DNA from 3 places in the Alkaliphilus flagellatus genome. Region 1 is predicted to be linked to each of the others. Evidence: riboswitches for the same ligand, from Rfam matches in the RefSeq annotation. Region 1 holds a riboswitch; each other region holds the start of a gene.
What was found. Region 1 has a riboswitch for cobalamin ahead of KQI88_RS03030 (ABC transporter substrate-binding protein). Riboswitches for the same ligand answer to the same signal wherever they lie in the genome.
Positions count from the first base shown of each region.

Region 2: linked by a shared signal. The riboswitch ahead of KQI88_RS16805 (cobyric acid synthase) and the one ahead of KQI88_RS03030 (ABC transporter substrate-binding protein) in region 1 are both predicted to bind cobalamin.
Region 3: linked by a shared signal. The riboswitch ahead of KQI88_RS03640 (ABC transporter substrate-binding protein) and the one ahead of KQI88_RS03030 (ABC transporter substrate-binding protein) in region 1 are both predicted to bind cobalamin.

Region 1 covers NZ_JAHLQK010000001.1:667,701-671,789, reverse strand. The annotation lists gene KQI88_RS03035 (FecCD family ABC transporter permease) at 1-771, opposite strand, end outside; gene KQI88_RS03030 (ABC transporter substrate-binding protein) at 822-1,796, opposite strand; cobalamin riboswitch at 1,994-2,169, opposite strand; gene KQI88_RS03025 (lipase family alpha/beta hydrolase) at 2,234-3,538, opposite strand; gene KQI88_RS03020 (methylated-DNA--[protein]-cysteine S-methyltransferase) at 3,631-4,089, opposite strand, start outside.
Region 2 covers NZ_JAHLQK010000007.1:87,066-91,154, reverse strand. The annotation lists gene cbiB (adenosylcobinamide-phosphate synthase CbiB) at 1-751, opposite strand, end outside; gene KQI88_RS16805 (cobyric acid synthase) at 741-1,619, opposite strand; cobalamin riboswitch at 1,764-1,942, opposite strand; gene KQI88_RS16800 (ATP-binding cassette domain-containing protein) at 2,092-2,802, opposite strand; gene KQI88_RS16795 (ABC transporter permease) at 2,805-3,494, opposite strand; gene eutH (ethanolamine utilization protein EutH) at 3,520-4,089, opposite strand, start outside.
Region 3 covers NZ_JAHLQK010000001.1:791,402-795,490, forward strand. The annotation lists gene KQI88_RS03625 (ATP-binding cassette domain-containing protein) at 1-552, shown strand, start outside; gene KQI88_RS03630 (ABC transporter permease subunit) at 545-1,297, shown strand; gene KQI88_RS03635 (sensor histidine kinase) at 1,315-2,226, shown strand; cobalamin riboswitch at 2,332-2,508, shown strand; gene KQI88_RS03640 (ABC transporter substrate-binding protein) at 2,647-3,666, shown strand; gene KQI88_RS03645 (FecCD family ABC transporter permease) at 3,698-4,089, shown strand, end outside.

The DNA of each region.
Region 1 (4,089 bases):
TACACTGGTAATTAAAATTACTTTTTTAACCTTTTCTGTTTCAACTCCCATATTTTGTGCACTATCCTCACCTAATAACATAATATTTAAGTCCTTTGAAAAAATATATATTATGATACTACCCAATAAAACTGGTATTATAGCTATTTGTATATGATTCCATCCTCTTCCTGAAAAACTTCCCATTGTCCAGAAAATAATTGTACTTACATCTCTTGTTGAAATTGTCATTATAAACGACATTATAGCAGTAAAAAACTGCCCTGTAGCAATTCCTGCTAATAATAATGTAGTTACTGGTACTTTTCCCTTTATTCTAGCCATATTATATACAATTAATGTAGCTAGCAAAGCACCTGTAAATGCAAATATAGATACAATTCCTATACCAAAAAACATTTTATTTAACTTTAGCAAAATAGCTATAGAAGCTCCTAAAGCTGCTCCTGAAGAAGTACCCACTATAAAAGGATCAGCCATAGGATTCTTTAACATTCCTTGAAAAGCTACGCCTACAATTGATAACCCATATCCAACTAGAAAAGAAAGTAATACCCTTGGTAGTCGAATGTTTTGTATAATCGCAATATGAGATTTTTGTATATTTGAAACATCAATATAATCTCCTATTATAGGAATGGTTTTTAAAATGATTTTTATACTATCAATAATAGTTACATTAGCCACTCCAATAACTAAGGATATAGATATTGTTATCATCAATGTCATTAGTAGTAGTGGAAATATTTTTAAATAATTATGCTTTTCCATAGACAGTCTGCCTCCATATATATTCCCATTAAAATAGCTGGAATATATTATTAAAATACCTCTGGATGTATAGCCTTTGCGAATAGCTCTAAGGCCTCAATTATTCTAACACCTGGTCTTGATACTATATTAGGATCTAATAACTCTATTTTATCATTTTTAACGGCAGTAATAACATCATAACCTGGTCTAGATTTTATTATATTTTTTAATTCTTTCATTTGCTCAGGATTTAAAGTGAAGTTTTCAGCAGTATGAGCTGGTGCTATATAAATCTCAGGATCTTTTTCCACCATAGCTTCAACACTATATTGAGGATAAGCTCCATCCCCATCAGCTGCAATATTTTCTCCACCAGCTAAAGTGATTAACTCATTTATGAATGACCCTTCACCAGCTGTCATTAAAGGTTCGTCCCAAACTTGATAAAACACTCTTGCCTTCTTCTCATTCTTAACTTTATTAACAATATTATCTCTTTTTTCCTGCATTCCACTTACTATTTGTTCCGCTTTTTCTTCTACACCCATTACTTCACCTAATTGTAATATGTTATTAAAAATTTCATCGATTGTTTCAGGCGAATATAACATTACCGCTATTCCACTTGCCTTTATTTGTTCTATAGACTCAGGAAGGGCTTCGTTATATAGAAATACTACATCTGGATTTAACTCTAATATTTTCTCTACATTTATTGCAAAGGCATTACCTACCTTTTCTTTCTCTAGGGCTTCTATAGGATAATCACAAAAATCCGATACTCCTACAATTTTATCTTCTAATCCTAAAGCAAATAGAATTTCTGTTTGACTAGGCGCAATCGAAACGACTCTTTCTGGTTGCTTCTTTATTGTTACAGAATTTCCGAATCCATCTACAATATCCATAGGATAGGTTGTATTCTCTATATTGTTACCTACATCCCCCTGTGAATTCTCTTTTTGTTCTTTGGCACAACCAAATAGCAAGGTTGTCAATAGCATTAATACTACTAAAAATATAGTTGCTTTTGATTTTCTCATAAAAACATCCTCCTCTTATAGTTTCTTACTTACATTTTAAATATAAAAAAGCAGCAAAGCTGTCCAAACACCCTCATAACTACGCAAGTTGAATTCTTTCCCTTGCGACCCCTGTTTTTTATAATATAAAAAATCCCTCACCAAAGGGTAAGGGATTATAAACACACTAATATTTCACCTATCCCTCCGAAGGCTGCATGTGCTAAAACTTGGTAGGTCTCCTGACTCGTGAATCATTTTACTTCAGCACCTTCCCGGTCAATACCAGTGGTATATCGCTGTTTCATCATCACTTACAGTAGCGGGGGCTGTAATGGATTTTCACCATTTTCCCTTTTAAGCTCAATTGAGCACCGTCAATATTTAGATTGCCTTAATGATATCAAAAAAGAGGAATATTTTCAATTCTTTTTTATGCTATGCTTCTTTTGTTAATCTCATACCTTAAAGGAAAAGTACAGTCTATCAGTTTCTTTTTTTCGTACATTTTTCTCTGTTAATTCTTCTTCTATCCTAGAGCCTATTACAAAAATATTATGATCTTCTTTATATTGTCCAGATGTTTCTAAAATATATTCACCACTAGGTACGTGTTTTAACATAAGCCACAAATAATCTTTTCCGAACTCTTGGCAAATATGCTCATACTCTGTAATAAATTTTCCATCTATAAATTTACCAATTATATCTCTTTCGTTTTTCAGTTCTATATTAATATATTTTTTTAATATTATCCCTAATGGATATACTTTAGGTTCTACAAAACCTTTATTAAATAATGAACGATCTAAATTATATATGTCTGCAAGATATTCCATAGAACCTAATAAAATTCCACTATGACTTCCTTCCATTATAAATGTTTCTGCATTATCTATAGTTGCACTATTAACCGTTACCGTCCCATCCCCTTCTTTTGTTTTCAATGATCCTATAACATATGCTTTTTTATATTTAAATAATAATTCTGTATCTAGTAGCAAGACCTTATCTGTTTCCTTGTTAGTCCCAACAAAACAATATAGATTTTTAACTCGATTATTTAATGTATCTATATTTTTATTTAGCTCATTTAGTAAATAATTATTATAAAGTGTATATTCTCTTGGAATATAGTGGTAATCATTGTCGATTTTACAGCATAATATTTTCCCATAATCATCTGTAGGTATTAAATCTCGTAATCCTGGAAAATTCTCATGTAATTTTTCAATATTCTCTGTCCCCAAAGGTATATCTAGTATTTTAGTAAGTAACCAAATGTATCCTCTGCGTATAATGTCAAATAGTTCTTTCTCGGTATCTGTTTTCTTCATTAGTTTTCCAATACTCCACAAATGATAGGCTTCAATGTTTCCCTTATTAGGAGTTCCAAAGCACATTAAATTTCTAACATTATAGGAGTATTCTATACTTTGAATATAAGTACGAGCTACCACTCCACCCATACTATGACATAATAAATCAACTTTTTGATTAGGATGCTTTTCTTCTACCCGTAATACTAAAGGTTGTAAAAACTCCTTTACTATTTCCCTACAGCTTTTTCGCCAATCATAATAACAAACAAATAAATTCTCATTTAATTTATATCCTAATTTCTCTAATTCTTTTAAAAATGGTTTATAAAACCAACTTGCCACACCAAAGCCCCACTCAATTTGACATCCTAACATCTCTCCGCCAATAGATCCCATTAAACCAGGAATAAAAATAATTGGATTTAGTTTAGTAACTTCCATTGTCTTCCCCCTTCTTTTTTCATTATCTCAATTATATTTATCCGATAGATACCAATTCTATGACCCTAAATTGCAAAAAAATAAAAGTGGTATTATTCTACCACCTTTTCACATTCAACTTTTATTCCTTCAACATTTAGCAATTTTTCTTTAATATGCAGCCCACCACCGTAACCTACTAACTTTTTATTAGCCCCTATTACTCTATGACATGGAATAATAATAGGAATTCTATTTTTATTATTTGCTCCTCCAACAGCCCTTACGGCTTTAGGATTGTCAATACTATAGGCCAAATCTTTATATGTTATAGTTTGACCATAGGGTATATCTAATAATGCATTCCATACTTTTTTTTGAAAATCGGTCCCCACCATATAAAGTGGAATCGTAAATTCTGTTCTCTTACCCTCAAAATATTCGTATAACTGATTTATGTATATTGCATTTTCCTCTTTATCATACGAAAGTTGATACATAGGAAAATCTTTTTTTATACTTCTAATAAAATCCTCTTCACTTTGATCAATTCCAATTGATACAAGTCCTTC
Region 2 (4,089 bases), on a different contig from region 1:
CACAATTTGGACTTTTATGGTTTCTTCTATCTCTTATTAGAATTTTAAAGCCTTGCTTAACATCGTAACCTAGTAGTCCTCCCGCTAAGACCATAAAAAGACTACCAATACGAGCAGGAATATAATTGACTATGTCATCTAGTTTTGCAGATGCATAGCCTATTTCTATATAAGGCTCCTGTAAATATCCAACCATAGAGTCTAAAGTATTTATTACTTTATAGCCTAGAGCAAACTGTACTGGAACTCCGAAGTAAAATCCAATGCCCATATAAAACAGCGGAGCTAGTACTCCATCGATGGTGTTTTCTGCCACTGTTTCAACAACACCCCTTATTACTTCTTCAAAGTCTAATTGGGAAGTATCTCTTCCAACTAAATAGGATAGCATTTTTCGACTTTTTTCTATATCTTTTTTATACACTGACTTGTGTACCTTTTTTGCCTCCACATCTAAACATTTAGCAGCTATAGAAGTGTAGAGTAAATATATTGTAATTATGGTTTCAAATAATGGATGTATAAGCTGAGTTATTTTAAGTATTAATGTAGACACAGTCAAAACGGTAGTTAAAGATAGTAAAGCTAATATAAATCCTCCTATCTTTAAATTTAATCCGCTTTTTCTGATGATTTTTTCATATCTACTTATACTCAATCCTATCCACCTAATTGGATGAGGCCAATTTGGTGGATCACCTAATATAAAGTCTAATGCGACTACAATTAGTAATAAAATGCTACTGTCCATTATTAATCCCCATAATCCTTCTAATGTTTTCTATATCAATATTCTCTCTAACAGTAGTAGCCAGCTTATCATATTCTAATTCCTTTATTTTTTTATAATCTTCTGCACTGGATTTCTCTTTAATATCTTTTCTTCTACCGGCTGCCTCAGGATCAACCAAGCTATCTTCGTCTTCAATATTAATTTCAAAGTATGGAATTACACCTAAGCAGGGCTTGTTCACCAAATCCTCTAGCATTTTTATGCCTGGTTTTAAAATCTCCAAATCTCCTCTAAATTTGTTTATAATAAATCCTTTTATTCTATTTCGTTCTTCTTCATTAAGGAGCATAATAGTTCCATATATAGAAGCAAAAATTCCTCCCCTATCAATATCCCCGATAAGAATAACAGGAGCATCTACTAAGTTTGCTAACCCCATATTTACAATATCATTTTTACTTAAATTAATTTCTGCTGGACTTCCTGCACCTTCAATTACTAGAAGATCAAATTTACTACTTAAAACATCATATGCATTCTTTATTACCTTTTTTAGTTCTGTCTTTTTCTCTTGGTAAAGTGAAGCTGGCATATTACTAGTTAAAACCCCATTTATTATTACTTGGCTTTTTCTGTCACTGGTGGGCTTTAATAAGATAGGGTTCATTTCTACTGTAACTTCAATTCCAGCCGCTTCTGCCTGTATAGCTTGGGAACCTGCAATCTCTTTGCCATCTTTAGTTATAAATGAATTTGATGTCATATTTTGAGATTTAAAAGGTGCTACCGAAAAACCATCTTGCTTAAAAATTCTACATAGTGCAGCAGTTAGTATTGTTTTACCAACTGAAGAGGAAGTTCCTTGAAGCATAATATTTTTAGCCAATTTGACACCTCCTTTAGGATTTTATTTTTCTTTGGTCTTGGAAAATAAAAAAACACATAGAGCGTCTATGTGTTGAATTCATCAGATAAGGTAAAGTTAGATATGATTATATGATGAACCTTCCATACTTCCCTCCGAAGCTGTGATTCTTTCCTTTTCAAGGCAGGTCTCCTGACTTGCAGATCTATTTACTCTCTTCCCTTCCCAGTTTCCCAGTGGATACGAAGATTTCATACCTGCTCACAGTAGCGGGGGCTGTAGAGGAGTTCAACCTCTTTCCCTTTTAACTTTATAAACAAAGCACCTTGAAATTATTTAGTTTTATATTATACACTTATTATAGTTTAGTTATAATATCATTGTCAACCTAGTATAGATTTCTCAATTTGTACAACTCATACAACTTTCCATGTCATTGATTTATCTATTAAAAAAAGTTAAAAAGTACCAAGAGCTCAAGCCTTTGGTATTTTTATATTAATATTTCTCCTTCAATAAACTTTTTAGTCAAAGGATTATTACAATCGTTAAAAATATTATCTACTTCACCCATCTCTACAATTTGACCCTCATTCATAAAGGCCACCTCTTTACAAAGTCGTTTACTTTGTTGAAGATTATGGGTAATTATAATTACAGTAGACTTATTTTCTTGATGAAATTTCTTTATAGTTTCTTCCATAACTAAAACCGAGCTAGGATCAATATTAGCTGTAGGTTCGTCCAATAATAAAAGAGAAGGCTTAATTACAATTGCTCTAGCTAAAGCTACCTTTTGCGCTTCCCCTCCTGATAATGTCCATGCTTTTTGGTTCTGTAGATATTCAATATCCATAGACTTCATAACTTCCTTAACTCGTGTTAGTATATCATCCCTTTTCATGTTTCTTATAATTAAAGGATAAGCTATATTATTAAAAACCGTTGCTCTTAGTAAATATGGCTTTTGGAAAACCAATGTCATGTTTTGCTGTATTCTATGAGAAACCTTTTCACCATCATAATTAATAAAGCCTGAACTAGCATCTACTAGTCCAGCAATAATTTTAATTAATGTGCTCTTTCCCGCACCATTAGAACCAATAATCCCTAAAAAACTCCTCTTTTCTATTGTTAAACTATCAATATTAAGCACACATTGTCCTGCATAATTTTTCTGCAAGCCACTAATTTGTAAATTCATGCCTAATCCTCCTGTTGGAGTCTATATAATATGGAGTTAATAATAAATGATATTAATAATAGAACTATACCTATAGCTATAGCTGTTTCATAGTCTCCCATATTCCTTAACATCGCAATTGTAGTAGTCATAACCCTCGTATGTCCCTTTATATTACCACCTACAATCATTACAGCACCAACTTCTGATATGGCCCTACCATATCCTGTAACAATTGCAGAAAAAATGTTAACTCTAAGCTCTCTAATCAGTAGAATAAGGGTTTGTACTCTATTCGCTCCTAATGTATAGGCCAAATTTTGTATATCTTCACCCTTTTCCTTTGTTCCGTTATAGACAACTCCTGTAATAATAGGAGTTACTAAACAGACCTGTGCAACTATCATAGCCATCGGCGTAAACACTATACCTAAATTTCCTAGTGGTCCACTTCTTGATATCAATAAAAATACAACTAGTCCAACTATTACTGGAGGTAGGCTCATCATAGTATATAGACTACGTATTACCATTTTTTTTATAGGGAAAGATTTTATTCCCAAGAGTATGCCAATGGGAATCGCCAAAAAGCTCGAAATTAAAGTAGACGTTAAAGATACATAAAGTGATAATCCTATAATATTATATATTTCTTTATCAAAGGATAGTAATAAATTTATTGCATTTTTTAAACCTTCTACAATAACTAGCATACTACCTCCTCCACACAGATCACATTTATTCTATAGCTAACTCCAATATTTTTTCTTCCTCGTAATTAGATATATTTTTTTGATTTGGCTTTGTAATCAGATATGCTATAGTTATAGACCCTACACCACCAACAACTTTGCTTACAATAAAAGGTGTAAGCATAGACTTATCTATTCCTGCAACAAATCCCAGTTGTCCACCCAATACAAAGGCTCCACCTACCGCAAAGGCCGAAACCATTACCTTTCCTCTTTCGTGCATATCGTGCATATTAGCAAACCCCGGTATATTGTTTGCCAAGCTCATAATTAAAGCTGTTGTCGCCTTATCACATATGCCTAAAACATTACCCATTTTTGCCAAAGGCTTTTTAAATACATTAGTCATGACAAGCACCATAGGATAAGCCCCAGCTAAAATAATAGAAATACTTCCAACAATCTTAAGCCCTTCTTCAAAAGGCTCCATAGCTGTTATTATTATTTTTCCTGTTACATTTTGTATAATTGAAATTACAAGACCTAATGTCCCTAAGGTTACAATTGACTTACTAAACCAATAAAATCCTGTAATCATTTTTTGAGGCCATTTACT
Region 3 (4,089 bases), 120 kb from region 1:
GATACTGGGAAGAAAAAATTTAAAGACTTTTCCCTTGGTATGAAGCAACGTTTAGGTTTAGCCTTTGCTATAATAGGAAGTCCAGATTTACTTATTTTAGATGAGCCTATAAACGGATTAGACCCTACTGGAATTGTAGAATTTAGAGAGCTTCTACTAAAACTTAATAAGGAAAAAAACATTACAATAATTATATCAAGTCATATATTAGGTGAGCTTTCTCAGCTCGCAACTAACTATGGGTTTATTCACAATGGTCATCTTATAGAACAAATATCGTCTAAGGAATTAGAAGGAAAATGTAAGCGCCATTTAGCAATTAAAGTAGACAATACAGAAAAAGCTACGGTTATAATAGAAAAACAACTAGAAACTAAAAAATATGAGGTATTAAATAATAATGAAATTAGATTATATGATTATGTAGATACTCCTGAAATAGTAACTCAGGCTCTTGTCCTTAATGAAGTTATGGTCTCCTCCATAAATCAAACTGGCATCAATTTAGAAAATTACTTTATTGAATTGATTGGAGGTAATTATAATGCTTAATTATATTAAAGCTGAGCTTTATAGAAATTTTAACAGATTATACTATTGGAGCTTTGTAGTTATAATATCCGGTTTAGGATTATTACTTAATATATTGATGAAGGCCACAAGTGTTAATGCTAATATGGATCTTTCAGAATTAATGTATATAGGTATTCAATCAATTAATTTACCACTATTTCTAGTTTTAATGATGATTGACATTGTTACAAGTGAAGAAAATAAAAATTTGACTTTGAAAAATGCTGTATCATTTGGTATACCTAGAAACAGAATTGTTTTATCAAAGATAATTGCTACAGTTGTTCTATCTACTATAGCAGCATTTATTATACTAACTGTCTTTTTAGGAAGTGGAGCAATGCTGTTTGGGCTTGGTAAGGACTTTTCAATAGATATAGTTAAAGATTTTTCACTAAGATTACTAGTAGCACTCCCACTATGGATTGGAGGAATATCTGTAGGCACTTTTCTAGGAATTGTATTTAAAAACAATACAATATCTAGCTTTGTTTACTTCGGAGTATTCTCTATGACTGGTAATATTATTAGTCTACTTTCAGTAATTGTGTCTCCAAAACTTATGAATATTAATAAGTTTCTTATTACAACAAACTTATCCAATATAAAAGCTGACACTGTAGCGAGCAATACTTTAGGTTTTGCGACTTTAGTAGGTATCGGATTTACAGTAGTATTTACAATTTTAAGTATGTTATACTTTAATAAAAAAGAGATTAAGTAAAACGGAGGGTGACATTTATGCAACTATTAACTATTATTTTTCTTATAATTATATGTGGCGTATTTGTCACTCTTTATATTTTATCACATAACGAAGTTAAGAATATAACTAATCAACTAAGTAGAATCAATAAGACTAATACTAATTCAAAAATATTACTTACTTTTTCTAATAAAGAGATGAAAAATTTAGCTTCGGAAATAAATAAAACCTTAGAAGAAAAACAAAAATCAGAAATTGAACATAAGAGGATGGATTTAGAACTTAGACAGGCTATTGCAAATATATCACATGATCTGAGGACACCACTTACATCAATAATGGGATATATACAGCTTATGGAGGAAGATAGCTTACCTTGCCATGAAAAGAAAGAATATGCAGATATAGTTAAAAGAAGAGCTGAGTCATTACAAAGTTTAATATCTAGCTTTTATGATTTATCAAGACTGGAAGGTAAGGAATATAAATTTGATCTTAAATCTGTAAATATAAATAATATAATGTGTGATTTAATAGCATCATTCTATAAGGATTTTTTAACTAAAGAGATAGAGCCTATTATTGATATAGATGAAAAAGTATCATTGGTTATTGCTGATGAAAATGCAGTAAAAAGAATTTTCTCAAACCTAATACAGAATGCTTTAAAGTATGGAAATGAGTTTATGTATATCTCTTTAAAGGAGTATGAAGGTTATATTACAACAACATTTACAAATGTCGCACGGAATTTAAGTGAGGAAGATATAGCCCATCTATTTGAACGTTTTTTTACAGCTGACCCCACAAGAAGTGGTAAAAGCACAGGACTTGGATTGGCTATAACAAAAGAATTAGTCGAACAAATGGGACACGAAATTTCAGCAAAGCTAGCTGATTGTAAGCTTAGTATAATAATAAAATGGAGAACAACACATTCTTCATAGAGGACATCATAACACCTATAGAATGTATTTTATTGCAAGCTTGGTACATTATTAAAGAAACTTTATTGAATAAAATTCCATTGTATGATAACATAGTGAATGAAAACTAAATAAGAAACATTAGGTTCTGTAAGATTAATAGGGAAATCGGTGAAAATCCGGTACAGCCCCCGCTACTGTAAGTGTGTACGAAATCAACTTAGCCACTGGATTATATCTGGGAAGGTGTTGAGAGTAGGATGATCCACAAGTCAGGAGACCTGCCTAATAGTTTATATTAAGTAACCTTCGGTGGGAAGGGGAGACTTTTGCTTTTTTGCACTTAATGTTTCTATGTGCATGATATATCCCTAACTTATACGGTTGGGGATTTTTTATTACCCTCCACCAGGGAAAAAACTACAAACTGGAGGATGAAAAATGAAAAAAAGAGTAGCAGCATTAGCATTACTGTTAGCATTATCAATATCTACAATAGCAGGATGTTCAAACCAAGCAAATAATGTAGAACCTAGCAAGGATAAGGAGGTAGTAAATGAACTAGAGAAAAATATGTTAGAGGAGTATGGAGTACAGATAGGTGAAGACAGTGTTACCTTTACTGATAGTAGAAATCAGCAAGTCACACTAAATAAGCATCCGGAAAGAGTAGTAGTTCTTTTTAATTCATATTTAGAAATTTGGGCTAAAAATGGAGGTACTGTAGTTGGTAGAATAGAAGAATCGGCGGATAAGATAGTAGAGGGAACAGAAAATGCTGAAATAGTAGGGACTTTAGGAGCAATAAGCCTTGAGAAGGTATTATCATTAAAGCCAGATTTAGTAATTTTAAACGGCAACTCTAAAATTCAAATGGAGATAGTTCCTATATTAGAGGATAATGGAATTGGAGTTGTTGCCTTAGACTTTTTTGTAAAGGATGATTACTTTAAACTTGTAAGGTTATTTACTGCATTAAATGAAAGAGAAGATCTTTACCAAGCAAATGCTTTGCAAGTTAAAGAGGATATAGAGAAGATAATAGAAAAATCACCAAAGGATAAGAGTTATAAAGTATTAATAATGATGGCCAGTGCAAAAAGTATAACAGCTAGAGGATCAGATGCTTATTTAGGTGAAATGTTAAAAGATCTTCATACAACTAATATTGCAGATACATCCAATAATACTTTAGATGATAAAAACTTTAGCTTAGAAAAAATAATAGAAGAAGACCCAGATTTTATATTCGTCCAAACAACAGGAAGTGATATGGAAGCGGTATTGGATAGAATTAAAAAGGATGTAGAATCAAATCCAGCATGGGCTTCCTTAAAGGCAGTAAAAGAAGGTAGATATATTTTCTTACCAAAGGATCTTTATATGTTTAAAGCAAATCATAGATATGCAGAGGCTTATGAAGGGTTAGCAAAACATCTTTATACAGATTTAGTTAAATAAGAGAAACTATTAATTATATGGGAGAAATTTTATGTCAGTAGGTATGGAAGAAGAAAAACCTCGTAAAATTATAGTATTAATAATCTTTATATTATTATTTATTGCAAGTTTTTTCATAAGCGTTGGTAATGGAGCTGTAAAAATAGCCCCAGTAGAAATAATTAAAGCTATCTTTTATCAAAAAGATACAGTTAACTATCAAATAATATGGAATGTAAGACTTCCACGTACAATAGTAGGTGCATTAGTAGGCATCTGCTTATCTTTATCTGGGGCTGTTCTTCAAGGTATAATGAGAAATCCTCTAGCAAGTCCTAATATTATAGGGGTGTCATCGGGTGGAGGACTGATGGCACTTATAATATTAATAATCTTTCCGCAATATTATTACTTAGTTCCTATAGGTGCTTTTTTAGGAGCACT